DNA from 3 places in the Clostridioides sp. LIBA-7678 genome. Region 3 is predicted to be linked to each of the others. Evidence: riboswitches for the same ligand, from Rfam matches in the RefSeq annotation. Region 3 holds a riboswitch; each other region holds the start of a gene.

Region 1 (10,892 bases), 1.7 Mb from region 3:
ATGGCCTTCTGTAAGTCCAATCAATGCTTGAGCTAATTTGTTTATTATGCCAACTTCTACTAATCCACCAACTACTACAAACAAGCCCATAAAAAATAAAATTGTAGACCATTCAATACCAGCCATAATTTCATCTACATCTTGTTTTCCTATAAGAAGCATTATAGATGCTCCTGTTAGTGCAACAACAGAAGAGTCTATGTGGATTGTACTGTGAAACATAAAACCAAAAAGTATAAATGCTATTAATATAAGACTTTTTATAAGTAATGGTTTATCTTTGACAGATTTTTTTTCATCGAGTTTTAATATTGAATTTTTAGCTTTCTCATCTACAATAAGTTGTTTGCCATAAATAAATTTGAAGCATATTATAGTTACAATAAGTATTACTATAACAGCAGGGCCTAAATTTATTACAAAATCCATAAAACTAAGATTAGCAGCACTACCAATCATAATATTTGGAGGGTCACCTATAAGAGTAGATGTTCCTCCTATATTGGAAGCTAAAATTTGTGTTATTAAAAAGGGAACTGGATTAAGTCCCAATATTTGTGTGATAACTATAGTCATTGGACCAATAAGTAAGACAGTAGTAACATTATCTAATACAGCAGATAAAATAGCCGTTATAATAGCAAAACAAATCATTATTTTCCACGGGTCTCCTTTGGCTTTCTTTGCAGTCCAGATAGCTATGTATTCAAATAGCCCTGAGTTTTTGACAACAGCGACAAATAGCATCATACCAACTAATACACCAATAGTGTTGAAATCTATATGGCTCAATCCTTCATCAAGTGTAAGTATATTGAAAATTATCATTAATAGTGCACCACCAACAGCTGCTACAGATCGGTTTACCTTCTCTGTAATAATAGCTGCCATAACTATTAAAAATATACATATAGCTATTATTTGTTGAAATTCCATAATATAAGTACCTCCATTTGTATTATTTTGTGCCTAATGCTAGTACTATATATAGTATTACTTTTTTATTGTTTTTTCAATGGATGCATAAAAGTATATTATTTAACAAAGTTTCTGAGAAATTGACAGAATTTAAAGAAAATTTTTGTTATTTAAATAAATTTTAAAATAATCTCATTACTAATAATATTAAACGACAAACAAAAAAATATACTATTAGAAATAGAATTTATTGTATTTAGAAGTAATTATAAAATATTAAATATATCTATATTATAAAAACAATAAAAAAAATTGATTTTGAATATAAAACTGCAATATATTAAAAAAATTATTCATTTCAAACCTTGTAATTTGATTTTATAAATATTATAATTAAATTAATGAATTTTTAACAAGGAATTATTCATTTTTTTGATTTTAAGATTTATTAAGAAAACAAAACTAAATAGGGGGTAATTAATATAATGGATTTTTTAAATGGTATTTTAACAGGCATTAATAATGCAGTAGTATTTGTAAACAATTACTTATGGTCGTATATCTTAATTATAATGTTGGTTGTAATTGGTATTTACTTTACTATTAAAACAAATTTTGTACAATTCAGATATTTTATAGAAATGTTTAGACTTCTGGGTGATGGTACAGCAAATAAAAGTGCAAAAAAGGAAGGGAAGATATCTTCATTCCAAGCATTTTGTATAAGTACATCTTCAAGAGTTGGGACTGGAAATATAGCTGGAATAGCAATTGCAGTAGTGGCAGGTGGTCCTGGTGCTGTATTTTGGATGTGGCTTATAGCATTAATTGGTTCTGCTTCTAGCTTTGTTGAGAGTACATTAGCTCAGATTTACAAAGTTAAAAATGGTCAAGCTTTTAGAGGTGGTCCAGCATATTATATGGAGCAAGGTCTAAATAAGAAATGGATGGGAGTTTTATTTTCAATACTTATAACTATATGTTATGGTTTTGTATTCAATGCAGTTCAAGCAAATACTGTTTCGCTTGCATTTAATAATGCATTTGGAATAAGTAAAATGGCTATGGGAATAGGTCTTGGAATTTTAACTGCAATAGTTATTTTTGGTGGAGTACATAGAGTTGCAAAAGTTTCTGAGATAATAGTTCCTGTATTTGCAGGATTATATATATTGGTTGCTTTAGCTATAGTTGGAATGAATATAACAGAGATACCAAAAATTATAGCGTTAATAGTTGAAAGTGCATTTGATTTTAAAGGAATGGCAATTGGTACTTTTATGGGAGTTGTAATGACTGGAGTGAAGAGAGGTCTATTCTCTAATGAAGCAGGTATGGGTAGTGCTCCTAATGCTGCTGCAACAGCACATGTAACTCATCCAGTAAAACAAGGTTTAATTCAATCTTTAGGTGTTTTTACTGATACTATAATCATATGTAGCTGTACAGCATTTATGGTATTATTATATTCAGATTATGCTAGTAGTGGGGCAACTGGAATTGAATTGGCTCAAGAAGCTTTAACTCATCATATAGGACCAATGGGGAACATATTTATAGCAGTTTGTATATTCTTATTTGCATTTAGTTCTATAGTAGGTAATTACTATTATGGAGAATCAAATATGGAATTTATGAGTGGAAGCAAGACTAAACTTAATATATTTAGAGTTTTCGTTGTAGGTATGGTTTTATTTGGTTCTCTTACTCAAGTAGAAGTAGTTTGGAATCTAGCAGACTTATTTATGGCATTGATGGCTATAATAAACTTAATCGCAATATCGCTTTTAGGAAAGTATGCATTTATCGCTTTAAAAGATTACACAAGTCAAAAAAAATCTGGAATAAAAGACCCTGTATTTATTGCAGATGAAATAGAAGGTTTAGAAAATGTATCAGAGTGGCACAAGGAATTACCAGAGGAAAATTTAGGATAAGAAATCACAAAACTATTTTGATAGATTGAAGTACACGTAAGTTATATAAATAAAATATTTAATTAATTTATATTACTGGAATTTTTAATTCCAGTAATATTTTTTATTATATAGTTTATTTTTAAAAATAGTTTACTTACTATAAATTTTTTCCTAAGATTTATTTTCTCTAAAATGTTATATAATTAAGTCTTGTAAATTGTATTCAAAACTTTCTAAGTGATTACAAAATAATCTAAACTCTTCTATAGTTTTGATTTCTTGTAAATTTCTCAAATCTATCATTATATTACTGTATTTATGCAACATAAAACTCATATCATATATTTCACATTTAACAAATCCATCTTGATAACTGTACTTATAAGGTTCATATTTTGAAAAATTTGACTCAAAGTATTTTATTTTAGCATAGCACAATTTGTGTATGTTGAACAAAAGAGCCAGAACAGATTCTTTAACTGCAAACTTGTGTGTGAAGTATTTTATAGTGTGGTATTTACCATGTTTAAACTCCCAAATTAAATTCTCATTTAAAGTAAGAGAATATTTTTCTATAAGGTTACGTTTATCTGGTGTTAAATCTTGTATTGAATATGTTTTCATAATTTATTCTCCTCATAAATATTTAATAAGCACATATTAAATCATAGTATTTTATTGCCACTTACTCTTAATTATATTGTATTGTATATTAAAAAAATAATAAAATAGATAATTAGTATAGTATTAATCTATGTTATAAATAAAAACAATAGCTTTAATAGCAATATATATATTTTTGTGGTATTTTATTTTTAGAGTCGTATTTATAATTATTTTAAGATTTTTAAAGTAACTTTGATGATTAATTTATATCTTAGAGGGGGTATGCAAATTGTTCAATAAGAAGGAATATATTGTTGTAGTATGCCATGATTGTTTTATTTTTTATAATAAAGATAATGACCTAAAAGAGAGTGTATCATTTTCAATACACCCCATTCCAAATGTGCCTTTTTATTATTATCTATTTGAAGGAGAGACTGAAAAATTTATTAGAGATATACAAGCAAAAGTTTCTATTAAGAAATCAGCTTTGTATATATTAATTCAAGATGATGCATTAAGTATAGACATAAAAATATTGCAAGAATTTTTTATGCAGTTAGGATGTCGAAAAATAATTTTTTCTAAACAAAATATTGTTTTGAGTAATTGTGAAGAAAATTATATTTCCATATCCTTTACAAGTAGAGCAATTGCCATTTCATATGTAAAAAATGGAGGAGCTGAAGCAGTAGATTTTTTTGATTACAATGAGATTGATTTTAAGAATCTGTCTTATATCGTTAAAAACTTACATAATGATTGTGTATATTCTGAGTTAAAAATATATGTGAATAATATAGGAAGCTCTAATAATTATGAAGATATTGGAGAGATAGTTCAGGTAGATGATATTATAAATAATTTCAAAAAACTATATATTGAAAAAAATACATCAAGATAGAATTGTTAGTATATAAAAGTATACAGGTTTTATATATTCTAATGGGTAGGAGGTTAGATATATTATATTTGAAATTATTAAGTACCAAAAGAACAAATATGTTTTGTCCTTTTGGTATTTAGTATTTTATGTTATTTAGACAGATTTTAATATTTAATCAATACTACTATTTAATAATGATATTATTTAATCTAGAGATTTAAATAAATTTACCATTTCTAATGCACTCATAGCACAATCATAACCTTTATTTCCAGCCTTTGTACCTGCTCTTTCAATGGCTTGTTCAATATTTTCTGTAGTTACGATTCCAAAAATAACAGGCAATTCATTGTCTAAAGATACTTTTGCTATACCCTTAGATACTTCGCTACATACATAATCATAATGAGATGTAGCTCCTCTTATAACACATCCTAAACAGATTATAGCATCATACTTACCACTTTTAGACATTTTCTGAGCAACAAGAGGGATTTCAAAAGCTCCAGGTACCCAAGCTATTTCTATATTTTCTGGAGAAACATCATGTCTTAAAAGGCAATCTTCAGCACCTGATAAAAGTTTTGATGTTATAAATTCATTAAAACGAGAATTTATTATACCTATCTTTAAATCTTTTCCAATAAGTTTTCCTTCATATATCATTTTTTATTTCCTCCAATTTTATTTATGTTATAGATTTATATTTATAAATATATTTAATATTAATTGCAAATAATTACTTAGTAGAAAAAAATCATATTAATAACTTATATAATATCCAATAGATGTCCCATTTTATCTTTTTTAGTTTTTAGATATAGCTTATTAAAGTCATTAATCTCTTCGTTAATAGGAACTCTATTGTTGATTTTTATTCCATATTTCTCTAACTGATTTATTTTATCAGGATTATTACTTAAAAGGCTTATACTTTTTATGTTTAAATTTTTTAATATTTGAGCAGCCATATAAAAATCTCTCATATCTTCTTCAAATCCAAGCATTAGATTTGCTTCTACAGTATCATAACCTTCTTCTTGAAGTTTATAAGCTTTAATTTTATTTAAAAGACCAATACCTCTACCTTCTTGTTTCATATAAATTAAAACACCATTTCCATTTTCTACGATTTTCTTCATAGAAGATTCTAATTGTAATCCACAATCGCATTTTAAAGAGTGGAACACATCGCCTGTTAAACATTCAGAATGAAGTCTAACTAGAGTATTTTCTTTATTTATATCTCCATAAGTAAGGGCAATATGTTCTTCATTTGAATATGTATCTTTATATCCTATGATTTCAAAGTTACCATATTTTGTTGGAAGGAAAGCGCTAGATACCTTTTCTATAGTAGTTTCATTTGTTTTACGATATTCTATAAGGTCTTTTATAGTGATAATTTTCAAATTATGTTTTTCTTTAAAAATCATTAAATCATCAACTCTTGCCATTGTACCATCATCTTTCATTATTTCACATATAAGACCAATTTCTTTAAACCCTGCAAGTCTAGCTAGGTCTACAGAAGCTTCTGTATGTCCATCTCTAACAAGGACTCCACCAGTTTTTGCTATTAGAGGGAAAATATGACCAGGAGTTTTGAAATCCTTACTTGTAGAATTCTCATCACAGAATAATTTTACAGTTTCAGCTCTTTCATATGCAGATATACCAGTTAGAGTATCTGCACCATCTATAGTAACAGTAAATGCTGTTTGAAATGTATCTGTATTTTCTCTGACCATAAGAGGTATATTTAAACTTTTAAATTTTTTTTCAGTAGCAGGTAGACAAATTAGACCTCTACCATATGTAGCCATAAAATTTATTGATTCAGGGGTAGCCATCTCAGCTGCCATCAGTAAATCTCCTTCATTTTCTCTACTTTCATCATCAACAACAATTACCATCTTTCCATTTTTTATATCTTTTATAGCTTCTTCAATAGTATTAAACATATAATTCACTCCTTTATCATTTTTAAAAACCATTTTTAAATAAAAAATCTTTATCTATATTTGATTTACAATTACTACTATTAGAATTTAATTCCTTGTAGTTATTAATCATAAAATTATTAACATACTTTCCAATTACATCACTTTCTAAATTAACAAAGTCTCCAACATTTTTTGTTAAGAGAGTAGTATTCAATTTAGTATGAGGTATGACAGAAACTTTGAATATTTCATCATCCAAATATGATATAGTTAAACTTACACCATCAATGGCAACTGAACCTTTAAGTATCATTGATGATAAGAGTTTTTTTACTGGTCGTATGCTCACTAAAACTGCATTTTCGTTTTTTTCAAACTTACAAATAGTACCTTTACCATCAACATGCCCTGTTACTATGTGACCTCCGAATCTTGAAGAAAGGCTCATGGCTCTTTCAAGGTTTACTTTGTCATTTGTATTTAATGAGCCTAAATTTGTAGAACGAATTGTCTCCATCATAACATCTGCTGTAAACTCATTTTTTCCTAGTTTTGAAACAGTTAGACAAGCTCCATTTACAGCGATACTATCTCCAAGATTTGTACCATCTAATATTTTGTTTGATAGTATGGTTACTTGTCCGCTTTTGCCATTAGCAGTAATTTTTCTAAGTATTCCAACTTCTTCTACTATGCCAGTAAACATTATGACCTCCTGTATATATATTCATAAAATTTATTTTAAAACATCAGATTCTATCAAAACATCTCCATCTATTAAAGTTACATCATTAATTACTAGTTGTGTTGAATCTGCTAGACGAGTTACTCCTTCTCCAGAAACAAATGTAGGTGCGTCTTTACCACCTATAATTTTAGGGGATAAAAATAGTTTGACCTTATCAACTAATTTATTTCTAAATAGACTGTCATTAAGTGTAGAACCCCCTTCAACTAGTACAGAATCAATGTTTAGTTCTCCTAGTTTATACATTACAAATTTTAAATCAACTAAGCCATTTTTCTTAGGAGAAATTATAACTTCAACATTCTTTTCTTTTAATACTGATAATTTTTTACTGTCTTCACAACATGTGAAAACTATAGTTTTACTAGTTTTATCTTTAACTAAATTACTGTTAACTGGTAATCTCAGATTTGTATCTATTACTATTCTTGTAGGATGAGACACTTCATCTTGATTAAGTCTACAAGTTAGCAAGGGATTATCATTTAAAACTGTGTTTGTACCAACCATTATACTATGATACTTATTTCTGTATTTATGAGTTAGGTATCTTGAAGACTCATTAGATATCCATTTTGATTCTAGTGATTTTGTAGCAATTTTACCATCTAGACTTACTGCCGATTTTACAATACAAAGAGGTTTTTTATTTTTTATGTAATAAAAGAATATTTCATTTAATTGTTTTGCTTCTTCTTCTAATATTCCTACAGTAACATCAATGTTGTTATCTTTTAATTTTTTTACTCCATTACCACAAACAAGTGGGTTTGGGTCTAGTGTAGATATGACAACCCTTTTAACTTTATTTTGAATAATTTTATCAACACAAGGTGGTGTTTTACCATGATGAGAACATGGTTCTAAATTCACATAAAGAGTAGAGTCTTTTAAACTTTGTTTAGCACTGTTTATAGCATTTACTTCAGCATGATTAGAGCCGAATTTCTCATGATATCCTTTGCCTATTATCTCACTATCTTTAACAATTACACACCCAACTAGTGGATTTGGACTTGTAAAACCTTCCCCTTTTTTAGCTAATTCAAGAGCTTTTTTCATATAATAAATGTCTTTTTCTTTTTGATTCACAAAATTCAAGATGTGTACACCTCCTGTTTAATTAGATAATTTTTAAACAAAAAACCCTGAGAATTAACTCAGGGTTTAGAATAATCTACAATAAATGTTTAATAAGAGCACAATAAAACAGCTCTACAAAAAACTCATTAAACATATCTTCTTCCATCCAGACTTTACTGTCGGCTTTGGAATTTAACCAAATCAACCAAGTTTTAGCTTGGCTCGCGGGCTATACCGCCGATTGGGAATTTCACCCTACCCCGAAGATTAAGTATTAAATTTATATTTAGAATGTATCATAAATTATTTTACTTTGCAAACAATTTTTTTCAAAATATATGTTAATATATAATATAGAACGTCTATAAACTTTGAAATACTGGGATTGTGAATATAAAAATAAAAATTTGAACATAATCAGGAAAGAAGTCTAATTAATTTAAATTAGGAGAGAAATATATGAATGAAAAACTTTTAGAAATACTATCAAAATACTATGGATATACAAGCTTTAGAAAAGGTCAAGAATCTATAATAAATTCTATTTTGAGTGAAAAAGATGTACTAGCTATAATGCCAACTGGAGGTGGTAAATCTATTTGTTATCAACTTCCAGCATTGATATTAGATGGGATGACAATAGTAATTTCTCCACTTATATCTCTTATGAAAGACCAAGTAGATGCTTTAAAGACTATGGGGATTAATGCTGCTTTCATAAATAGTTCACTGAGCAATAAAGAATTTAATGAGATATTAAATAATATTAGAAAAAATAATTATAAAATACTCTATATTGCTCCAGAGAGATTAGATGCACATGAGTTTATTGAACTAATAAATAATAACAACATAAGTCAAATTGCAATAGATGAAGCACATTGTGTGTCTCAATGGGGGCATGATTTTAGATTGAGTTATAGACGGATTTCTGATTTTATAAAGAATTTACCTAAAAGACCTATAATTACAGCCTTTACAGCAACCGCTTCAGAAGAGGTACGAGCTGATATAATAAATTTATTATGTCTAGAAAATCCAGACTGTTATATAACCGGTTTTGATAGAGAAAACTTATCAATAAACATAGTAAAATCATCTAGTAAAAATAAATATATTTTAGATTATATTAAAAATCATAAAAATGAGTCTGGAATTATATATGCTGCAACTAGAAAGGAAGTTGAAAACATACATAATGGATTATCTAAGAGAAATATATCTGTATCAAAATATCATGCAGGTTTATCTAAAAATGAAAGAAGTAAAAATCAAGAAGATTTTATAAATGATGATGTGGATATAATGGTAGCAACAAATGCATTTGGAATGGGTATTGATAAACCTAATATAAGATGGGTTATACACTACAACATGCCTCAAAGTATAGAAAATTACTATCAAGAAATAGGTAGAGCTGGTAGAGATGGAGAGAAAAGTGAATGTGTGCTTTTGTTTTCTCCAGGAGATGTACATATACAAAAATATTTAATCGATATTGGAGTTGAGAATCCTGAAAGGAAGTTGTTTCAACACAAAAAGCTTCAATATATGATTGACTTGGCTTACAGTAATTCATGTTATAGAAGGACAATACTAAATTACTTTGGAGAAAATTATATAGAAGATTGTAATAATTGTAGTAACTGTTTAGTAGAAGGTGAAATAGTAGATAAAACTATAGATGCTCAAAAAGTTATTTCATGTGTAGCTAGAATGAAAAGAAGTTATGGTGTTACTACCATTGTAGATGTACTTAGAGGGTCTAAGAATAAAAAGATTTTACAACTTGAATTGAATACTTTATCTACATATAATATTATGAGAGACTATTCAAGTGAAGATTTAAAGAACTTTATAAATACATTGGTTTCCCATGGATTCTTGGATTTAGTTGAGACTTTAGGTAATGGAAATAGAGGAAGTTTTCCAACCATAAGATTGAATGATATGTCTATGAAAGTTTTAAAAGGTCAAGTGAAAGTTGAATTTAAAGAAATCGTGATGACAAAATCATTAGAAGTAGAAGATGAGTTATATAGTGCTTTAAGAGAGCTTAGACATTCAATAGCAAGTGAAGAAAGAATAGCTCCATATATGGTATTTGGTGATGGGACACTTAGAGCTATGTCTAGCAGTTATCCAATTAATAAAGAAGAGATGTTAGATATATCTGGAGTAGGGGAAATTAAGTATCAAAAATATGGTAGAGATTTTGAAACAATAATTAAAGAATATGTCGAAAAAAACAACATAAACAAAAAAAGTGAAGAAAAAAATGTCGATTTAGATAATGTTAATAGTGAGTTCTTTGAAGTTAATTCAGATAAAGCTCTATATGAAAAACTATTAAGTATTAGAGGTGAATATGCAATAAAAGAAAAAGTACTCCCATATATGATTTTATCCAATAAGACACTGAAAGAAATAAGTGGAAGATATCCAATTGATGAAGAGCAACTGAAGGACATTTCAGGTATAGGTGGAGTAAAAATTAAAAAGTATGGAGCTAGTATTTTGGATGAAGTCAAACAATATGTAAGAGAAAATGATATTAATGTTACTTGGAAAAAAAAGGGTAAAAGGAAGTTAATACTAGATGGAGAAAGTAGAAAAAATAATGAAATAGCATTAGATTTATTAAATCAAGGCAAGGATATACAAAGTATTAGCCAAGAACTAGAGATTTCATTATCGACTATTATTGGATATGCCCATGACTATGTAAAGGATGGACATAGTATATCGTTTGATTTAGAATTAGAAAATTTCTATAATGAAGATGA
Region 2 (10,892 bases), 560 kb from region 3:
GCTATAAAAATGCATATATAAAAATACTACTTAGGATAAAATTGTTTAGAGTTTACATTTACACTTATATCTGCACCACTATCACTTATAACAAGTTCAAATTTGCCAGATGTACTTTGAGGAACTGGAACAGTATTCAAATACCCTTTTTCCTTTAGAGATTCTACGCTTAAAGATTGTGTTATGTTTTCATCATCATTAATAGCCATACTCGCTGCTGTTACTATGTTGGCAGCATTTGTATAATCTGCATTTAGTTTTGCACTTTCTTGAACCTTACTGTACTTAACTAATGCTATACTAGATATAACACCTAAAATTGTTACTACTACAATCATTTCAACAAGTGTAAATCCCTTTCGTTTTTTATTTATCAATTAAATATTCTCTCCTTTTAAAAATTTTATTAGATAAAATTTATTTTTTTCTTAAAAACTAGTAACTGCATCGAACATGGGAATAACCATAGATAAAATAAAAATTCCGATAATTAATCCCATAAATATAATTAAAACAGGTTCTATAAATTTCATTATTTGCTCTATTTTATTATTTAATTCACTTTCATAGAATTTATTTATTACATCTAAGCTTTTATCTAGTTTTCCACTTTCTTCTCCTGTATTTGTCATTGAAATAAATAATTTAGGAAAGATATTTGCTAAATTCAAAGACTTACCTATACTATTTCCCTTTTTTATATAGTTATTGGAAATATTTAATCTTTCACAAATAAATTCATTATCTACAACACTTGCTGACATTTCTATAGCTTCCACTATTTGTATTCCACTACTAATTAAAATAGATAAAGCTCTAGAAAATCTGGTTGTAACTACTAACTGATTAATTTTTCTTACAAAAGGCATTTTAAATTTCAGAGAATTAATCAATTTTTTTACATTATCATTTGTTCTAAGAAAATAAACAGTTGCTATTAAAAATAATAAAAGACTAAGCATAAGATAACCTATGTTATTTGTAACTATTGTGGATATACCTATTAAAACTCTTGTTATTAAAGGTGGTTCAATTCCATTACTTGCAAAAACCACCTGAAAATTAGGTATTACAAATATGAATATAAATATCATTGACATGATAGATAATGCTATGAGTATTATTGGATAGATTGAAATATTTATTATTTTCATTTTTAATTTGTATTCTTTATCATAATAATTAGATAAATCATTCATTATTACATCTAGGCTTCCACTAGTTTCCCCTGCTCTTATCATGCTTATAAAGAATTTAGAAAATGTACCTGTTACCTGAAATGAATCTGCTATTGAGTTACCTTTTTGGATGTGATTTGATACTATATTAAGCAAATTTTTTACTTTTTTACTAGACTGACCCTCAATGACTTTAAATATCTTTGTAATTTCACATCCAGATTCTAATAATATACCTATCTCTTTGCAAATTACTCTAACTTCTTTATCACTAATTCTATTTAATATTAAATAAAATTTCTCTAAATTATAAAATATACTTTTAGATAATCTCATGCACTATAATTCCTTCCAAATTATATTAATTGCAATTAAATAAACACAATATTTTTTAATTTAATACATTTAATTTTGTCTAACTTAAATATAACTTATGTTCAAACATTTTAATTAAAGTAAATTAAATGAAGTTAACTATATAGTTCAATTAAATCATTTCATTTACTACTAAACATTCTTCTAATGTCGTTATTTTTTCATTTATTAGTCTTTTACAACTATCTTCAAATGTTATCATTCCATTTTTTTGTGCCACTTCTTTAATACTACTAGAATCATCTATATTTCTTATACATGTTTTTATGTCATCATTTACTTCTAGTATTTCATAAATTGCTGTTCTTCCAAAATACCCTTTGTCATTACATCTTTCACAACCTACAGCTACTTTAGTATTTACATCTCCACTAAAATTGTCTTTTATCATAATCTCATGACTACAATGATTACAAACTTTTCTAACCAGTTTTTGAGAGATAACACCTATAAGAGATGCATTTAAAAGATATGGTGGTATTTGCATTTCTAATAATCTAGCTATAGAAGACACTGCATCATTAGTGTGCAAAGTACTTATAACTAAATGACCTGTTATAGCTGCTCTTACTGCTATTTTAGCTGTTTCTGCATCTCTTATTTCTCCGACCATTATTATATCTGGGTCTTGTCTTAATATTGCTCTAAGACCCACCTCAAAACTTAATCCTATTTTTGAATTTACTTGTATCTGACTTATTCCATCCATCTTATACTCTACTGGATTTTCTATAGTCATTATATTTTTATTTATACCTTTTAAATCATTTAATAAGGAATATACTGTTGTAGTCTTTCCGCTGCCTGTAGGGCCTGTCACTAGTAATATTCCTGCTCTTTTACTTATTATATTACTTATAGACTTTATTGCTTCTTTTGAAAAGCCCAGTTCTAGCTTATCTTTTAAGAAAGTATCTCTGTTAAGTATTCTTAAAACAATTTTTTCACCATATACAGTTGGTATTGATGAAACTCTAATATCAATTAGGTCACCTCCCAACTTTATATCTACTCTACCATCTTGTGGAAGTCTTTTTTCCGTTATATCCATTGAGGCCTTTAATTTCACTACAGTAGATAATGATGGATATATATCGATTAAAAACTTTGATACTTCTTTTAATTCTCCATCTACCCTCATTCTCACTATTAAATGCTTTTCAAATGGCTCTATATGTATATCACTTGCATTTTCTTTTATAGCTTTTTCTAAAAGATTTTCAAATAATTTTTTTGCATAATCTTCATCAAGTTCAAAGTTATTGTAATATTTATCAATCTTCTCACTTATAAGTTCTTTTTTCTCTTTTTTCAATATAATTTCTTTACCTGTAGCCAATCTCAAATCCTGTATGGCATATATATCTTCATCTTCTATTTCTACTACTAAATTATCATCTTGAAATTCTACTGGAAATACATTATATTTTTTTGCAAGCTTTTCTGGTATTAACATTGGTAAACTGCTTTCCTCTAATATAATCTTAATCACCCTTTATATACTTTAATTTATTAGGTATATTCATTTTTTTCATAGAGATATTTTCTTCAGTTTTTATACTTACTTTCATTGGATAAGTCGTTTGTATACTGTCTAAATATTCACTGCCTTTATCCACATAATCAGAGAGTTTATCCTTATCCCCAATGCATTTTATTTCATAAGGTTGTGCTACAGGAACTCCATTTATATTTATATGGCTTCCTGCAAGTACAACTTCTGAATACTGATTGATTCTTTGACCATTTATTTCTATGTATTTTGCTCCATTTACTTTTAGTTCATTTACAACTTTTACAAGTATTTTATTATAGTCTATATTATTTGCTATATTCCCTGTTTTTTCATCTATAGCATCTATACTTACTATTATTCCACTGCCCTTTACATCTGAATATGATAGATTTTCTCTAAGAGCTTCTATTTCTGAGATTTCTTTAGAATTTTTTTGATTACTTTTCATTGAATCAATTTCTTTATCTAATTTATCCTTTTCCTTTTTTAATTCCTTTATAGACTTTCCTGTCAATTTTATTTCTTTTCTTATTGACTTATCTTTACTTGTATAAACTGTTTCTTCATTACTATAATCTCTAAATATGGTTCCAACAAGTATACCTAAAATAGTACTCGCTAGTATTATAAACACATATGGTTTTTTCATACTGTATTGCTCCTTACAAATTTATTTTTATATGATAATTTTCTTTAATTAAACCTTGAGCCTTTATATATATTTATTATATCAAACTTATATATTAAAATTCATCTTTAGTATATAATATCATACATCAAAAAAAGCAAAATGGCATAGCTTCACAGCTACACCAATTTACTAAAAGTTATATTTTATAATTATCATCTGATTTAAGATATATATTCTTATACATTCTTCTCATATTTTGAAATTCTATTAACTAGTTTATCTCTTAATTTTCCAACTTCATCAAATCTCATATTAGGGATATAGTAACTTTCTATAATATCATGTTTAGACTTCGCTCTCTTAAGATTTAATACAGCCCAACAAATTAAATCATCCAAAACTTTCTCATCAAATTTAATATCTTCTTCATATTTAAGTAATTTTTCTCTATTTAAAAATTGATTTAAATTAATGGTTTCCTCTTCTTTAAAAGTTGCGCTTGTAGTTATACCAATATCTAAGTCAGTCAATAGTACAGTCTCAACTTTTTCTGGTATAAGTGGATAATGATAAACTTCTACATTTAAACCTTTTTCAATAGCTTTCTTATACACTTTGTTTAATAATGTAGTTTTTCCAGTGCCTATTTCACCATCTAAATAATAAACCTTATTTACATCTTTTAATATGTTTTCTGTATAATCTAAACATCCTACAGGAGTTATAGCTGAACCAAATAAATGCTTCTCTCTTTTCAAATTTCCTGTGCTTTCAACTCCATCAAACAATTTTTTAATAAATTCTTCTGTAACTAGATTCACTTTACCATAATCCATACAATCAGAATATTTTTCCTCTATATCTCTAAAGATTGGTTCTGATGCTTTTAAAAATTTAAACGCTCTTTTAAATGCATTACTAATATCCTTATCGTATGCCGATATTTCTTGTCTATTTTTTTCCAACTCTTCTGTGTTCCAGTAATCACCTAAATTAATTATCTCGTCCAAAGCTCCTGGTAACTTTGGGTCCATAGTGTGTGGAGCAGTTGCATCCATAAGTACCACGCCTAATTCCTTTATAACTACACCGTCCAATGAACTTGGGTCAGAAGGACAGTTATATAATTCAATATCATATCCTCTACTTAAAAATTCTTTATAAATTTTTTTCATAAGTGAGGATTTTCCTACTCCAGGGCCACCTTTTAAACAAAAAACTCTTTTTACATTTTCAGGAATTATATATTCAAAAAAAGAATATGAGCCTTGTGATGTGTTTCCACCTGGAAATGCCTTCTTTACCTTTCCTTCCATAATTAGCGCCTCCTCATAATTTACAATATCTCTTAATTAAGATATTAATATTATACGAGTTTTGTTACAACTTTATGCTTTTGATAAATCTAAAACTTATCATTTAATACCAATAAAAAATTAATTTTATCTAATTATAGTAGATTCTATACTATGTGATTTAACTTTTATATGCTTTTATCTGGAAGTCTAATTTAACTCTTTATACAGTAATATAGTTGTATCTTATTCAAATCCAATTGTTTCCATTATGATTTTATGTTAAAATAATATTACAAAATACATCTGTTTTTCTTCAGAAACGGGTGAAATTCCCTATCGGCGGTAAAAGCCCGCGAGCCTTATGGCATAATTTGGTCAGATTCCAAAGCCGACAGTAAAATCTGGATGGTAGAAGAAAATAGTATATGAGTACCTTTATGTAATTTTACATGAGTAATCTATACAACTCCTTCAACTACCGTATTTATTCATGAAATTAAACACATTCGAGGTACCTAAGATGTAGGTGCTTTTTTTGTTGTTTATTTTATAACTATTCTGTACTTATAAAATCTATTATATAAAAGATTGGAGTGTTATCATGAAACAAAAATGGATAGTATTAATTATAATCTGTATTGGTGTATTTATGTCTACTCTTGATGGAAGTATACTAAATATTGCAAATCCTACAATTGCTGCTGACTTTAAAATTAACATGTCACAGATTCAGTGGGTTGTAACAGCTTATATGCTTGTCGTTACAGCAACTATGTTATTTTTTGGAAAGCTCGGTGATAAAGTAGGTTCAAATCGTCTATACACATTAGGATTTTTTGTATTCACAATAGGTTCTTTTCTGTGTAGTATATCACACAACTTATCTACATTAATTTCTTCAAGAATATTTCAAGCAGTTGGGGCAAGTATTTTAATGGCAACTGGACTTGGTATAGTTTCTAATGCATTTCCAGCAAATGAAAAAGGAAAGGCTATAGGAATCACTGGCGCTGTAGTTGGTATAGGAAATATGAGTGGTCCTGTAATTGGAGGTATACTTTTAGAACATTTTGGATGGCCTTCTATTTTTATTATCAATATACCTATTGGTATCATAGCAGTTTTTCTTGGAATTAAATTTCTTCCTAGACCTGCTTTAGATGAACAAAATAAAAGCTTTGATATTCCAGGTCTTCTGCTATTTGCAACTTGTACTACACTTATATTACTTGCGATGAATGGAAAAGGAAACACAAGATTGTATCTAGGTATAGCATCACTTATCATCTTCTTATTATTAGCATTAAGAGAAGTAAAATTTGAACAGAGCTTTATTGATTTACCTTTATTTAAAAATAGAAATTTCACTGTAGGCAATATTATTGGAATCGCTTGTTACTTCCCTCAAATGGCAGTATCTTTCCTACTTCCATTTTATTTAGAACAGTTAAAAAATCTATCTCCTATGATGGCTGGTTCTGTAATGACTGTCCATCCACTTATTATGGTACTTATAGCACCTATTGCAGGTTCTCTTTCTGATAAACATGGTGCAAAGAATATTCTAACAACATCTTTTTCATTTATGACTATTTCACTCGTTGGAATGGCACTTTTAAAAGCAGATTCACCATTATATCTTTTAATTGTATGTTTAGTTATTTTCGGACTCGGACTAGGTGCTTTTAGTTCACCAAACAATAGTAGCATTCTTGCAGATGTTCCTCCTCAGAAACAAGGATATGGAGGTAGCTTTCTTGCAACGGTTCGTAATTTATCATTTGCTCTTGGAACAGCATTTTTTAGTAGCTTCTTTGCACAAAGCCTTACATATAATCAAAATTTCAAAAGCCATACAGCAGCCTATGTTATAGCTAGTAATCAATCTTATTGGATTGCTGCAGCAGTATGCTTTATAGGACTTATACTAACTATTTTCTTTATGAGAAAAACAGAGAAATCTATTTCTTAGATAAAATTTATTTCTGATTTCATCAGTGACTAAGTTTTTAAATATACTAATTTATATCAAACCTTGAAGTTTTTTTAATTTATAACAATAAATTGCTAATATCTATTGTTTATAAACAACAAGGATGCCAAAAAATATCCATTAGAATTATTTTGAGGCATCCTATATTTTATTTTGATATTAATATAGTTATAACTAATCTACTGTTATCTCATATCCATGTTGATTATATTGATTTACAATTTCTTCCCATAGTTCTTCAACACCAGTCTTTTTTAATGAGGAAACAGGGATTACTTTTTCGCTACTTTCCATTTGCAATTTTTTTCTTATTATGCTTATATGTTTTTGATATTGTCCTCTAGATATTTTATCTGCCTTAGTTGCAATAATCACACAGTTATATCCGAAGTGTTTTATCCATTCATACATAAGCTTATCATCTGCTGTAGGCTCATGTCTAATATCTACAAGTAGAAATATAGAACATAATTCTTGTCTACTTTCTAGATATCTTTCCATTATGCCTCCCCATTTTTCTTTTTCAGACTTAGCTATCTTTGCATATCCATAACCTGGAAGGTCCACAAAATAAAATTCATTATTTATTAGATAAAAGTTTATAGTTCTAGTTTTCCCTGGTGTTTGACTAGTTCTAGCAAAGTTTCTTCTATTAAGCAATGTATTTATTATTGATGATTTCCCAACATTTGACCTACCAGCTAATGCTATCTCTGGAATACCTTCTGCTGGATACTGTGATTTATTCACAGCACTCATAGTTATCTCTGAACTTCTAATTTTCATTCTTCTCACCACTCTTTAACAAAGCTTGTTCTAATACTTCATCCATATGTTCTACAAGTACAAACTCCATTTTTTCTTTTACATTTTCTGGTATCTCATCTAAATCAGCTTCACATTCTTTAGGAATTAATACTTTTGTTATACCAGCTCTATGAGCTGCTAATAATTTTTCTTTAACTCCTCCTACAGCTAATACTCTACCTCTTAAAGTTATCTCTCCTGTCATAGCTATATTGCCTGGAACAGGTCTTTTAGTAAGTGCTGAAATTACTGCAAGAGCCATAGTTATACCAGCTGATGGTCCATCTTTTGGAACAGCACCTTCTGGAATGTGTATATGAATATCATTTGTCTTATAAAAATCTGGGTCTATATCAAACTTGTCCACTATTGACCTTATATAAGATATACCTGTCTTAGCAGATTCCTTCATAACATCTCCTAGCTTACCAGTCAATACAATTTCGCCTTTACCTTTAAGTACATTTACTTCTACTTCAAGTGTAACTCCACCAACTGCTGTCCATGCAAGACCATTTACTAATCCTATTTGAGGATTAACTTCTGCAAGTTGATACTTAAACATGTCTTTTCCAAGATATGTCTCTAAGTCAGACTTATTTACAATAACTTCTTCAAGAGTTGGGTCTTCAACATATTTTTTTGCAACTTTTCTACAAATTTTACCAATAGTTCTTTCTAGTGTTCTTACACCTGCTTCTCTTGTATAATGATTTATTATACTTCTTAAAGTCTCATCATCCATTTTTATGAAGTTTTCTTTTAAAGCATGCTCTTTAATTTGTTTTGGAAGTAAATATTTTTTTGCTATATTTAATTTTTCCTCTTCTATATATCCAGATACTTCTATTATTTCCATTCTATCTAATAATGGTCTTGGTATATTACCTAGGCTGTTTGCTGTTGTAACAAATAGTATTTTTGATAAATCAAAAGGTATTTCTAAGTAGTGGTCTACAAAATCCTTATTTTGCTCTGGGTCTAATACTTCTAGCATTGCTGAAGCTGGGTCACCTTTATAATCTGCTGCCATTTTATCTATCTCATCAAATAAAAATACAGGATTTTTTGTTTGTGCTTCTTTTACTCCATTGATTATTCTTCCTGGAATTGAACCTACATAAGTTCTTCTATGACCTCTTATTTCTGCTTCATCTCTAACTCCACCTAAAGATATTCTTACAAACTTTCTATTCAACGCTCTAGCTATTGATTTTACTATAGATGTCTTTCCTGTTCCTGGAGGACCAACTAGACATATTATAGGGCCTTTAAGTGATTTAGCAAGTGTTCTTATAGCTAAGTATTCTAGTATTCTTTCTTTTACTTTCTCTAATCCATAATGGTCTTCATCTAGTATAGCATTTGCCTTATTTATATCCAACTTATCTTTTGTTTCCTTATTCCATGGCAATGAAAATATAGTATCCAAGTAGTTTCTACTTACAGATACATCTGGAGACATTGAAGATATCTTTGAAAATTTATCTATTTCTTTTTCTATTTTTTCCTTAGTTGTCTTAGGTGCTTTTATTTTTTTAAGCTTTTCTCTGTATTCATCAGCTTCAGAATTTATATCTTCTTCTTCACCTAATTCTTTTTGTATTGCTTTTAGTTGTTCTCTAAGGTAATATTCTTTTTGAACTTTATTCATCTGTTTTTTAACTCTTAAAGTTATCTTCTTCTCTATTTTTAGTATATCTATCTCTTCTAATAATATAGAATAAATAAGCTCAAGTCTTTTCTTAATATCAAATTCTTCTAATATTTCTTGTTTTTGGCTTGACTTTAGATATATATTGGCAGCTATTGTATCTATAAATCTATCAACATCTTCTATATCAGCCAAAGATATTAATATTTCTGGTGATACTCTGTTTCCGATATTTATATACTCTTCAAAGGCATCAAATACATTTCTTACAAATGCTTCAATTTCAACTTCTGTCTCACTATCTAAATTGTCACTATCAAAGACTATTTCTTCTATTACTGCTTTGAAATACCCTTCTTCTTGTTCTATTTGTTTTACCCTACCTCTTGATACACCTTCAACCAAAACACGAACTGTATCTCCTGGTAATTTTATCATTTGTTTAACTTTACAAATTGTCCCTACATGATAAAAATCGTCTTCTCCTGGCTCATCAACTTCAGCTTCTTTTTGAGATGTTAAAAATATAAGTTCTTCCTCCATCATAGCTTGGTCTAAAGCTTTAAGAGATATCTCTCTTCCTATATCAAAATTTAATATCATATATGGAAATATTGCTAATCCTCTTAAAGGAATTAGCGGTAATTCATGATCTATTTTAGTATAATTTTGTTCCATCAACATTACTCCTTTTCTAGTCTAATTATTTTGATTTTAATATTATATATTCGAACAAGTTAATTTTCAACATTAATGATAAATTCTTAGCATATTATATTACTATTTTATTATGATATAATATTAATGTTAGTATACTTAGATGTTATTTATCTTTTGGAGGTTTCTATTATGTTGAAATTGTTTTTAACTTTTTTAAAAATCGGTGCGTTTACGTTTGGTGGTGGATACGCTATGGTTCCTCTTATACAAGATGAACTTGTAAACAAACAAAAGCTTTTAGAGCAGGAAGAATTTATTGATTTTCTATCCATAGCTCAAAGTTACCCTGGAGTACTGGCAGTTAATATATCTGTATTATTAGGATATAAACTTTATGGTATACCAGGAGTTCTTATATGTACCTTAGGCTCTGCTTTACCATCATTTTGTATAGTATTAGTCTTATCATATCTATATTTTAAAAATTCATCATCTAAAATTTTAGATGGATTTTTTAAAGGAGTTGCCCCTGTCGTAATAGCTCTTATATTGTATTCTTTTACGAGCATGTTTAAGAAACTGCCAAAGTCTAGAACTAACATACTACTATTAATTATAGCAGTTTTATCTGTTGGTGTATTCAATATAAGCCCTATTTATTTAATAATTGGAGGAGGTGTATATAGTCTATGTCAGAAATAACACTACTCTTTTTAATATTCCTTAAAATAGGAGCCTTTAGTTTTGGTGGTGGATATGCCATGCTGCCATTTATTCAAC
Region 3 (10,892 bases):
GAAAGCGTGTATTAGAAGGTGAAGATTTACAAGAGCAAATACAGTCAATGACTCATTCTATAATAGAGGAAGCTGTGACTCTTTATACACAAGATAAAGGGTTTGATGAAGATGGATTTAAAGAGCATATGTATAATCTGTTCTTACCAAAAGGTAGCATAGAGATACCAGAAATAGAAAAACTTAATCCAGTTGAAATAACAGAAAAAGTTTATGAAATAGCTATGAAGATATACACTTCAAAAGAAGAACAAGTAGGCTATGAAAGAATGAGAGAGGTTGAGAGAGTAATCTTACTTCAAGCTGTTGATAACCATTGGATAGACCATATAGATGCTATGGACCAATTACGTCAAGGTATCGGTCTTCGTGCTGTAGGTCAACAGGACCCAGTTATTGCTTATAAAATGGAAGGTTTTGACATGTTTGATGAAATGAATAAACATATCAAAGAAGATACTGTAAGATATTTATTTAATATAACAATAGAAACTCCAGTGGAAAGAAAAGCAGTTGTAGATGTTGAAAATCTATCTTCACCATCAGATGGGACACTTCCAACAAGTAAAACAGTTAAAAAAGATGAAAAAGTTGGAAGAAATGACTTATGCCCTTGTGGAAGTGGTAAAAAATATAAAAACTGTTGTGGTAGATAATCTTGGAGGATTAAATGTTAAAGATACAAGAGTATAGACATAGCGTGGAGCAAATAGCTTCAAATTTAGAAGAATTGAGGGTTTCTCTTTGACATAGCTTCATTGATGGAAAAGATGCAGATTAATGAAGAAAAGATGAACAAACAGGATTTTTGGAATGATAATGAGTTTGCTCAAAGAGTACTTCAAGAAAATAAATCTTTAAAAGAGACACTAGAAGAATATGAAAGCTTAAAAAATTTATTAGAAGATGTAGAAGTATTAATTGAAATAGGTCTAGAAGAAGAGGATGATTCTGTAGAAAAGGATATAGAAAAGTCCATAGAATCAATAGAAGAAAAATTATCTGAAATTAAAATAAAAACTCTTCTAAGTGGAGAGTACGACAAAAATAATGCCATATTATCTATAAACGCTGGAACAGGTGGATTAGATGCCCAAGATTGGGCTCAGATGCTTTTGAGAATGTATATAAGATGGTCAGAAGGCAAGGGCTATAAAGTTAAGCTTTTAGATATAATATCAGACCCTGAAGCAGGAATAAAGACAGCTACAATTCTTGTAGAGGGAACAAATGCTTATGGATACTTAAAGAGTGAAAAAGGTGTTCATAGGTTGGTAAGAATATCTCCTTTTGACCCATCAGGAAAAAGACATACTTCATTTGCATCTATAGATGTAACACCAGAGCTAGATGAGAACATAGAAGTAGAAATTAATCCATCAGATTTAAAGATAGACACATATAGAGCATCTGGAGCTGGAGGGCAACATGTAAATACAACTGATTCAGCAGTTAGAATAACACATATCCCTACAGGTGTAGTAGTTCAGTGTCAAAATGAGAGGTCTCAACATCTAAATAAAGATAGAGCTATGAGATTTTTGATGGCAAAATTGATAGAATTAAAAGAATTGGAACAAAAAGAAAAAATAGAAGACATACAAGGGAAATATTCACAAATAACATGGGGTAGTCAAATTAGGTCATATGTTTTTCAACCATATAAATTGGTTAAAGACCATAGAACAAATGCTGAGTTTGGAAATGTAGATAGTGTAATGAATGGAAATATAGACCTATTTATTAATGAATACTTAAAAATGAATAAAACAGTTTAATAAATATGCACCGTAATTAAGAGATATGTATAAGAAGGTTAGTGCTTACTATGCACTTACAGCACTTAGGCTGAGGACGACAACCCTCAGCCTTCGTTCTGTTTATTATTATACTTATGAAAAAACTAACATTAGGAGTGAAAAAATTGGATATAAATCAAATCTTAAAAAAAGAATTTAATCTTAGAGATGAGCAAATAAACAATACATTAAAACTTATTGATGAGGGTAATACAATACCATTTATAGCTAGATACAGAAAAGAAATGACTGGTGAGATGAGTGATGTCACACTAAGAGAATTTCATGAAAAATTGATGTATTTAAGAAACCTTCAAAGTAGAAAAGATGATGTAGTTAGACTAATAGATGAGCAAGGAAAGCTAACAGATGAAATAACAAAAAATATAGAAAAAGCAAAGACATTACAAGAAGTAGAAGATATCTATGCTCCATATAAACAAAAGAAAAGAACTAGAGCAATAATAGCTAAGGAAAAGGGATTAGAAAACTTAGCATTGTCAATACTAGAGAATAGTCTAGATAGTATAGAAATAGAAGCAAAGAATTATATTGATGAGGAGAAAGAAGTTCTCTCTGTTGAAGATGCATTAAAAGGTGCGAGAGATATAATTGCAGAATTAGTTTCAGATGATGCTAAGATTAGAAAATATATAAGAGAATTAGCTTTAAGAGAAGGCATGATAGTTAGCAAAAGTTCTACTGATGAGAAATCAGTTTATGATATGTATTATGATTATAATGAAGCAGTAAAGAGTATGGCTCCACATAGGGTTTTGGCGATAAATCGAGGAGAAAAAGAGAACTTCCTAAAAGTTAAGTTAGAAATAAATAATGATAAAGTTTTAAATTACATAATAAATGAATATGTAAATGATAAAAATTTCAAAAATAAAGAAGAAATCGTAAGCTCAATAGAAGATTCTTATAAAAGATTAATTTTTCCATCAATAGAAAGAGAAATAAGAAATCATTTAACAGAAATAGCTCAAGAAAGAGCTATAAGTGTATTTGGAAAAAATGTTAAAAGTTTATTGCTTCAACCACCAGTTAAAGACAAGGTAGTTATGGGATTTGACCCCGCATTTAGAACTGGATGTAAAATAGCTATAGTAGATAAAAATGGTAAACTATTAGATTATACAACAGTATACCCAACAGACCCTCAAAATAATGTGGAAGGGGCAAAGAAAGTTTTAAAAGGATTGATTGAAAAATATGATATAGATATAATTTCAATCGGTAATGGTACTGCATCTAGAGAATCAGAAACTTTTGTATCAGAAATGATAAAAGAGATAGATAGGGAAGTACAATATGTTATAGTTAGTGAAGCTGGAGCCTCTGTTTATTCGGCATCTGAACTTGCGAACGAAGAACATCCAGATATAAATGTATCAATAAGGGGAGCTATATCTATAGCTAGAAGATTACAAGACCCATTAGCAGAGCTTGTAAAAATAGACCCTAAAAGTATAGGTGTAGGTCAATATCAGCATGATTTAAATAAAAAGAGACTAGAAGAAGTACTAGATGGTGTTGTTGAAGATTCTGTAAACAGTGTTGGAGTAGATTTAAATACAGCATCATACTCTCTACTAGAGCATATTGCAGGAATAAGTAAGGCCATTGCAAAAAACATAATAGCATATAGAGAAGAAAATGGAGACTTCACATCAAGAGTACAACTTAAAAAAGTAAAAAGACTTGGACCTCAAGCATTTACTCAATGTGCTGGATTTATGAGAATCTTAGATGGTAAAAACCCACTAGATAATACAGGTGTGCATCCTGAAAGTTATGATATATGCAAAAAAATGATTGAGATAATAGGATACTCTTTAAATGATATAAAAAATAAAAATATAGAAGAAATAGATGAGAAAATAAAAGAGATTGGATTGAGAGAATTAAGTGAAAAACTGGAAGTAGGTCAAGTCACTTTAAGAGATATTATATCTGAAATTAAAAAGCCAGGAAGAGACCCAAGAGAAGAAGGAATAAAACCTATTCTTAGAACTGATGTCTTAAAAATTGAAGACATACAAGAAGGAATGTCTTTAAAAGGTACAATAAGAAATGTTGTAGATTTTGGTGCATTTGTAGATATCGGAATAAAAAATGATGGATTAGTCCATAAATCAGAAATGAGTAATAGCTTTGTAAAAGACCCTATGAGTATTGTTACAGTAGGAGATATAGTCGATGTAAAAGTTATTGGAATTGACTTAAATAAAAAGAGAGTAGCTCTATCAATGAAAAAATAAATAAGCTTATGTATGTTTGTTTTTGATACTATATTTGTAAGTATGATTTATAGAATATATAAGTATTAAAAAAGTGTAAAATTATATTGTAAAAAACAATGTTAGAAAGAAGTACGAGAGTCTTGAAAATCAGGAGGAAAATGAATGATTTTTATAAAAAATGGTAAAATAAATACCGTAACAAATGGAATAATTCAAGGAGATATCCTTATAGATGAAGGAAAAATAATAGAAATAGGGGAAAATCTAATAGCACCTTTAGATGTTGATATAATAGATGCAAGTAATAAACTTGTGTTCCCTGGATTTATAGATGCTCATACTCATTTGGGGCTATGGGAAGATGGCATAGGTTTTGAAGGGGCAGATGGGAATGAAGAAACTGACCCAATAACACCACAACTAAATCCTATAGATGGTATTAATCCAATGGATAGAACATTTAAAGAAGCTTTTGAAGGTGGTATAACTTCTGTATGTACAACACCTGGAAGTGCAAATGTTATGGGTGGTCAATGTATAGCCATAAAAACATATGGAAGAAGAATTGACAAAATGGTAATAAAAAATCCAGTTGCATCTAAAATAGCATTTGGAGAAAATCCAAAAAGTTGTTATGGTCAAGATGATAAATCTCCACAGACTAGAATGGCTATAGCGGCTTTGCTTAGAGAGAACTTAAAAAAGGCAGAAGAATATCTAGAGGATATTGATGTATATGAGAGCCATGATGATGAAGACTGTGAAAAGCCTGAATATGATATAAAAATGGAAAGCTTAATACCTGTATTGAGGAGAGAAATTCCATTTAAGGCACATGCTCATAGAGCTGATGATATGTTTACAGCAATAAGAATTGCAAAAGAATTTAACTTAAAACTTACATTAGACCATTGTACAGAAGGTCATCTTGTTGTAGAAGAATTAGTAGAAGAAGGATTTCCTGTAATAGTAGGCCCATCTTTATCAGAAAGGTCTAAGTTTGAACTTAGAAACTTGACATTTAATACAGCTGGAATACTTTCAAATGCAGGTCTTGATGTATGTATAATGACAGACCATCCAGTGATACCAGTTCAATATCTTCCAATATGTGCAGGCATAGCTGTTAAACATGGTATGAAAGAAGAAAAGGCAATAGAATCAATTACAATAAATCCAGCTAAGACTTTAGGAATAGAAGATAAAGTAGGTTCTATAGAAGTTGGTAAAGATGCAGACATAGTAATATGGGATAATTCCCCACTAGAGATTCAAAGTAATGTGCTTTACACTATAATAAATGGAAAAATAGTATATGAGAAAAAATAACTTGACAATTATTAAAAAATTAACTAATATAAGAGTGTAAGGAAAATTAAAAAATCAAAGAAGATCTTCGGGGCAGGGCGAAATTCCCTACCGGCGGTATAGCCCGCGAACTACTTAGGTGGTTGATTTGGTGAGATTCCAAAGCCGACAGTAAAGTCTGGATGAGAGAAGATATTTATGGAATATAAATAAGTTTATTTTAGTTTGTTTAAACTATGTCCATAAAAACTCGAAGATAGGATCTTCGAGTTTTTTGTTTTTCCTAAAAAATATAAACTATTGATTAGGAGGAAAGTAGTTATGCAAAATACAGTAAAAAGAGGAAATATGATTTCAACAAGAACTTTGGTGGTTATGTCAATTTTATCTGCAATATCTTATTTATTGATGTTTATTCAGGCACCAATACCAGGTATTTTTCCAGATTTCTTAAAAATTGACTTATCAGATATCCCAGCAATATTTGGCGGAATGTCTTTAGGACCATTAGTTGGATTTGGTGTAGTTGTAGTAAAAAATATACTACAAATGATAACAGCGACAACAACTGGAGGAGTAGGAGAATTTGCAAATATATTAATTGGTGGCTCTTATGTACTTATACTTTGTTATTCATATAAGAAAAGTAAAGATTTAAAAGGTGTAGTAATTGGATTTGTATTAGGGACAATAACTATGACTATAATTGGTTCATTGGTGAATTATTTTGTAATGTTACCACTTTATGGGCAATTAATGGGACTAGATGCTATAATAGGTCTAGGTTCAGCTATAAACCCTCAAGTTCATGATTTATTTACTTTTGTAATTTGGATGATAGCTCCATTTAATGTATTAAAGGCTGTTGTAATATCCTTAGTAACGTTACCACTTTACAAAAAAATGGGTAATGTAATAAAAAAATAATTAGACAAGAAAATATAAAATTTTAAAATTAAACGCATTGAATAGCCATAATTTATTTGTAACTTCAGTCCTACACTGTGATTGATATATTAAATATATTATGGCTTTATTAATTTATCAAAAATTGTATATAAAATAAGAAATATTTAGACAAGTTTAATTTTTGAAATAAAGGAAGAATTAAAACGATTAACTATTAAAATACTAAAAAGGTATCTATAATACACAGAGCGAATTTATAATAAACAAAAAATAAAGATATTATTAAAAATAAATAAAGATTTATGCTTTATTTTTTAATAATATCTAATTTAATAATGATAGGGGTGTATATAGATGAACATATCTAAAAAATTGAAAAATTTATTTTTAGATGATAAAGGGTATTATTTTAATAGTAATTGGGAAAATATTCATATAGGTATTGATAACTCAAAATTGGAAAAGTCTTTAAAGTATATTACAAATGAATATATTGAAAATATGGAAAGTGTAAAGTATGATTATCGTGAATTAAAAAATATAAAAAATCAAACTGATGGGATGTGTATACTAGCAATAAGGCAGAATTATAAAGCACTAGAGTATATAAAAGAACAAACAGAAGAATTATGTTTAGAGGCGATAAGATATAACTATAAAGCACTAGAATATGTAAAAGAACAGACAGAGTATATATGTCTTGAAGCCATAAAAAAGGACTGTAATGCACTTAAATATGTAAGAAATAAAACTGATGAGCTTATTATAAAAGTAATAAGGTGTTCTTCTAATATAGATGTTGTAAGTATTTTAAAAGCTTTAGAAGTTCAAACAAGGAGTATATGTTTAGAAGCAATTAAAAAAGATGGTAGATGTCTTGCATATGTTAGAGAGCAGAGCGAAGAATTATGTATGGAAGCGATTAGGCAAAATTATAAAGCACTACAATATGTAAAAAATCAAACAGATAAAATGTGTATAGAAGCTGTAAATCAAAATGGTATGGCATTGCAATATGTAAATAAGCAAACAGATAATATATGTATGGAAGCTGTCAAACAAGATGGAAGAAGTCTACAGTTCGTTAATAATAAGACAGAAGCAATATGTATAAAAGCCATAAGATATCTAGATAAAAGATATAATATTAAAGATGTGTTAAGTTACATAGATAGCTATACAGAAGATATATGTATAGAAATTGTAAGGCGAAATGGAAAGATGTTAATGTATATAAAAAATCAAACAGAGAGAATGTGCATTGAAGCAGTAAAGGAAAATTATAAATCTCTCAAGTATGTAAAAGAACAATCTGAGAAAATATGTAGAGAAGCCTTAAAGCAGAATTGCAAGGCAAAGGAATATGTGAAGATTTATATTGAAGAATGTATATAAGATTTAGATGAGATTATTAATATTGAAAGATAAAAAAGATAAATAGAAGTACTTTATAATAATTGAGGCTTATACTATAATTAATTAAGCAGTGATATAAATTCACATGACGATTATATCAAAATGGAGATGAATTAATGGCAAAAATATATTTGGAAAATGAAAGCAAAACTAGAGAAATAGGATATAAATTAGGTAAACTCTTAAAAGAAGGTAGTGTTATCTGTTTAGTAGGAGATTTAGGGGCTGGGAAAACTACAATGACACAAAGTTTGGCAGATTCATTAGGCATAAAAGACTATATAACAAGTCCAACTTTTACTATAATAAATGAATATGAAGGCAAAGTACCTTTGTATCATTTTGATGTATATAGAATAGGTAGCAGTGATGAAATGTATGATATTGGATATGAGGAATATGTAAATTCAAATGGAATTTGCATAATTGAATGGGCTAATCTAATAGAAGATATACTTCCAAAAGAATATTTAAATATAGAATTAAAATATAAAGATGAAGGAAGAGAAATGATATTAACTCCAAAGGGAGAGTTTTACAAAGAGATAGTTGAGGAGTTGATTAAATAATGAAAATACTAGGTATGGATACATCTTCTATGGCAGCAAGTGTGTCAGTTGTAGAAGGTGATAGCTTAATATGTGGGTTTACAGTAAATAACAAAAAAACTCATTCGCAAAAACTTATGCCAATGATAGAAAGTATGTTGAACATGAGTGATTTAAGTATAAAAGATATAGATTTATTAGCTATATGTATAGGTCCTGGCTCATTTACAGGTCTTAGAATAGGTATGGCTACAGTAAAAGCTATGGCTCATGTAAATAATATACCAATAATAGCAGTGAATTCTTTGGAATCCCTAGCAAATAACATGAATCTATGTGAGAGGAAGATATGTTGTATATTAGATGCACAGAAGAATCAAGTCTATTCAGCTAAATATAAACTTGAGAATGGAGAGCTAATAGAATTAGAGGGTGTTAATGTTGTAGAATTTGATACTTTATTAGAGGAAATAGTATCAAGTGATGAAGAATTTATAGTAGTTGGAGAAGCTGTATATAAATATAAAGATAGGTTAGAGAATGTAAAAAATATAAAAATACCTTCGCCAGTTAACAATGTGTCTAATGCAGGAAGTTTATGTTCTTTGGCATTAAGTAAATATAATAAAAATATAGATGTACATACTTGTTATACAATAAATCCTATGTATATCAGAAAATCTCAAGCTGAAGTACAATATGATGAAAAAATGAAGAGGCTAAATGATGAAAGATAATACAAAACTAATAGTAGATGATATAAAAATAGAAGAAATGACTATTAAAGATATAGATGAAGTTTTTGAAGTAGAAAAAAATTGTTTTGAAGATTATTGGTCAAAAGAATCTTTTAGAAAAGAGTTATCTAATGAAGTAGCAAGGTATATAGTCGCTAAACTAGATGGAAAAGTTGTTGGATATGTGGGAATTTGGCTTATACTTGATGAAGGGCATATAAATAATGTGGCTGTTCATAGTGACTACAGAGGCAAAAAAATAGGAGACAAGTTGATAAAAGGTATAGTTGATTTGTGCAAAGACAATAATATTGTGTCTATGACATTAGAAGTTAGAGCATCAAATAAAATAGCACAAAATCTATATAGAAAATATGGATTTAAAATGGGTGGAATAAGAAAAGAATACTACAGTGATAATAAAGAAGATGCAATTATAATGTGGAACCAATTAAAGGAGGTGTAGAGTTTATGAGTGATATAATAACATTAGCTATAGAGAGTAGTTGTGATGAAACAGCTGCATCAGTTTTAAAAAATGGTAGAGAAGTACTTTCAAACATAATCTCTACCCAAATAGAAACACATAAAAAGTTTGGTGGTGTAGTCCCAGAAGTAGCCTCAAGAAAACATGTGGAAAATATTGATATAGTTGTCCAGGAGGCTTTAGATAAAGCAAATATAGGATTTAATGATATAGACCATATTGCAGTTACATATGGACCTGGGTTGGTAGGAGCTTTACTAGTAGGCTTATCTTATGCTAAAGCACTTGCATATACTTTGAATATACCACTTGTAGGAGTAAATCACATAGAAGGTCATCTAAGTGCAAACTATATAGAGCATAAGGATTTGAAACCTCCTTTTATAACATTAATAGTATCTGGAGGTCATACCCACTTGGTTGAGGTCAAAGACTATGGTAAGTATGAAATCTTAGGAAAAACTAGAGATGATGCATCTGGAGAAGCATTTGATAAGATTTCAAGAGCGATGAATCTAGGCTATCCAGGAGGACCTATTATTGATAATCTCGCCAAAAAAGGAAATAAGCATGCTATAGAGTTTCCAAGAGCATATTTAGAAGAAGATAGCTATGATTTTAGTTTTAGTGGATTAAAATCTTCTGTGTTAAACTATCTAAATGGAAAAAGAATGAAAAATGAGGAAATAGTAGTTGAAGATGTAGCAGCATCTTTTCAAGAGGCTGTGGTAGAAGTTTTATCTACTAAAGCACTAAAAGCAGCAAGAGATAAAGGCTACAATATTATAACTCTTTCTGGTGGAGTTGCTTCTAATTCAGGGCTCAGAGCTAAAATAACAGAGATTGCAAAAGATAGTGGTATCACTGTTAAATATCCGCCTTTAATTTTATGCACAGATAATGCAGCGATGATTGGGTGTGCAGGATATTATAATTTTATAAATGGTAAAACACATGATATGAGTTTAAATGCAGTTCCAAATTTAAAAATAAATCAGTAATATGAAATAAATTTATAAATATATTAAAGAATTGTTTCAGAAAAATAAATATAAGTAAAAATAAATACAATCAAAATAAATATAGTATATGTTAAAACTTGAAGTAAAACGATGTATAACCTTTATATTCTAATGAATTGCAATACATTTAGGATATAAAGTTTATCTTTGGTGTGAATTTACTTCAAGTTTAATTTTTTTGTAGAAAGATTATTTTAAAAAGTGGGTAATATACCCTTTTTTTCCCTTATTAAAAAGTTTTATACTAATTATAGAAAGATTAAGGAGGGGAAGAAATGAGTCAAAGTAAAGAAGACAAAATAAGAAGTATTTTAGAAGCAAAAAATATTAAGGCAAATTTTCAAGATAAAGAAAATTTAGATGAATTTAGTGAAAAAAAAGCAAGTAAAAGGGCTGATGATTTATTAAATGTATATT

What was found. Region 3 has a riboswitch for FMN ahead of ACTG46_RS01300 (ECF transporter S component). Riboswitches for the same ligand answer to the same signal wherever they lie in the genome.
Region 1: linked by a shared signal. The riboswitch ahead of ribD (bifunctional diaminohydroxyphosphoribosylaminopyrimidine deaminase/5-amino-6-(5-phosphoribosylamino)uracil reductase RibD) and the one ahead of ACTG46_RS01300 (ECF transporter S component) in region 3 are both predicted to bind FMN.
Region 2: linked by a shared signal. The riboswitch ahead of ACTG46_RS17710 (MFS transporter) and the one ahead of ACTG46_RS01300 (ECF transporter S component) in region 3 are both predicted to bind FMN.

Annotation. Positions count from the first base shown of each region.
Region 1 covers NZ_CP196987.1:1,898,587-1,909,478, forward strand. The annotation lists gene ACTG46_RS09205 (ArsB/NhaD family transporter) at 1-936, opposite strand, end outside; gene ACTG46_RS09210 (alanine/glycine:cation symporter family protein) at 1,404-2,855, shown strand; gene ACTG46_RS09215 (hypothetical protein) at 3,033-3,461, opposite strand; gene ACTG46_RS09220 (hypothetical protein) at 3,733-4,347, shown strand; gene ribH (6,7-dimethyl-8-ribityllumazine synthase) at 4,534-4,995, opposite strand; gene ACTG46_RS09230 (bifunctional 3,4-dihydroxy-2-butanone-4-phosphate synthase/GTP cyclohydrolase II) at 5,100-6,293, opposite strand; gene ACTG46_RS09235 (riboflavin synthase) at 6,316-6,981, opposite strand; gene ribD (bifunctional diaminohydroxyphosphoribosylaminopyrimidine deaminase/5-amino-6-(5-phosphoribosylamino)uracil reductase RibD) at 7,012-8,124, opposite strand; FMN riboswitch at 8,257-8,378, opposite strand; gene recQ (DNA helicase RecQ) at 8,566-10,892, shown strand, end outside.
Region 2 covers NZ_CP196987.1:3,829,844-3,840,735, forward strand. The annotation lists gene ACTG46_RS17685 (type II secretion system protein) at 27-377, opposite strand; gene ACTG46_RS17690 (type II secretion system F family protein) at 429-1,514, opposite strand; gene ACTG46_RS17695 (GspE/PulE family protein) at 1,666-3,009, opposite strand; gene ACTG46_RS17700 (DUF881 domain-containing protein) at 3,038-3,718, opposite strand; gene ACTG46_RS17705 (ATP-binding protein) at 3,937-5,016, opposite strand; FMN riboswitch at 5,304-5,419, shown strand; gene ACTG46_RS17710 (MFS transporter) at 5,600-6,970, shown strand; gene yihA (ribosome biogenesis GTP-binding protein YihA/YsxC) at 7,166-7,777, opposite strand; gene lon (endopeptidase La) at 7,767-10,130, opposite strand; gene ACTG46_RS17725 (chromate transporter) at 10,302-10,814, shown strand; gene ACTG46_RS17730 (chromate transporter) at 10,802-10,892, shown strand, end outside.
Region 3 covers NZ_CP196987.1:196,799-207,690, forward strand. The annotation lists gene secA (preprotein translocase subunit SecA) at 1-656, shown strand, start outside; one part of gene prfB (peptide chain release factor 2) at 671-745, shown strand; one part of gene prfB (peptide chain release factor 2) at 747-1,778, shown strand; gene ACTG46_RS01290 (Tex family protein) at 1,925-4,066, shown strand; gene ACTG46_RS01295 (amidohydrolase) at 4,211-5,377, shown strand; FMN riboswitch at 5,437-5,554, shown strand; gene ACTG46_RS01300 (ECF transporter S component) at 5,678-6,283, shown strand; gene ACTG46_RS01305 (DUF4116 domain-containing protein) at 6,620-7,660, shown strand; gene tsaE (tRNA (adenosine(37)-N6)-threonylcarbamoyltransferase complex ATPase subunit type 1 TsaE) at 7,798-8,250, shown strand; gene tsaB (tRNA (adenosine(37)-N6)-threonylcarbamoyltransferase complex dimerization subunit type 1 TsaB) at 8,250-8,966, shown strand; gene rimI (ribosomal protein S18-alanine N-acetyltransferase) at 8,956-9,432, shown strand; gene tsaD (tRNA (adenosine(37)-N6)-threonylcarbamoyltransferase complex transferase subunit TsaD) at 9,438-10,454, shown strand; gene hpdB (4-hydroxyphenylacetate decarboxylase large subunit) at 10,751-10,892, shown strand, end outside.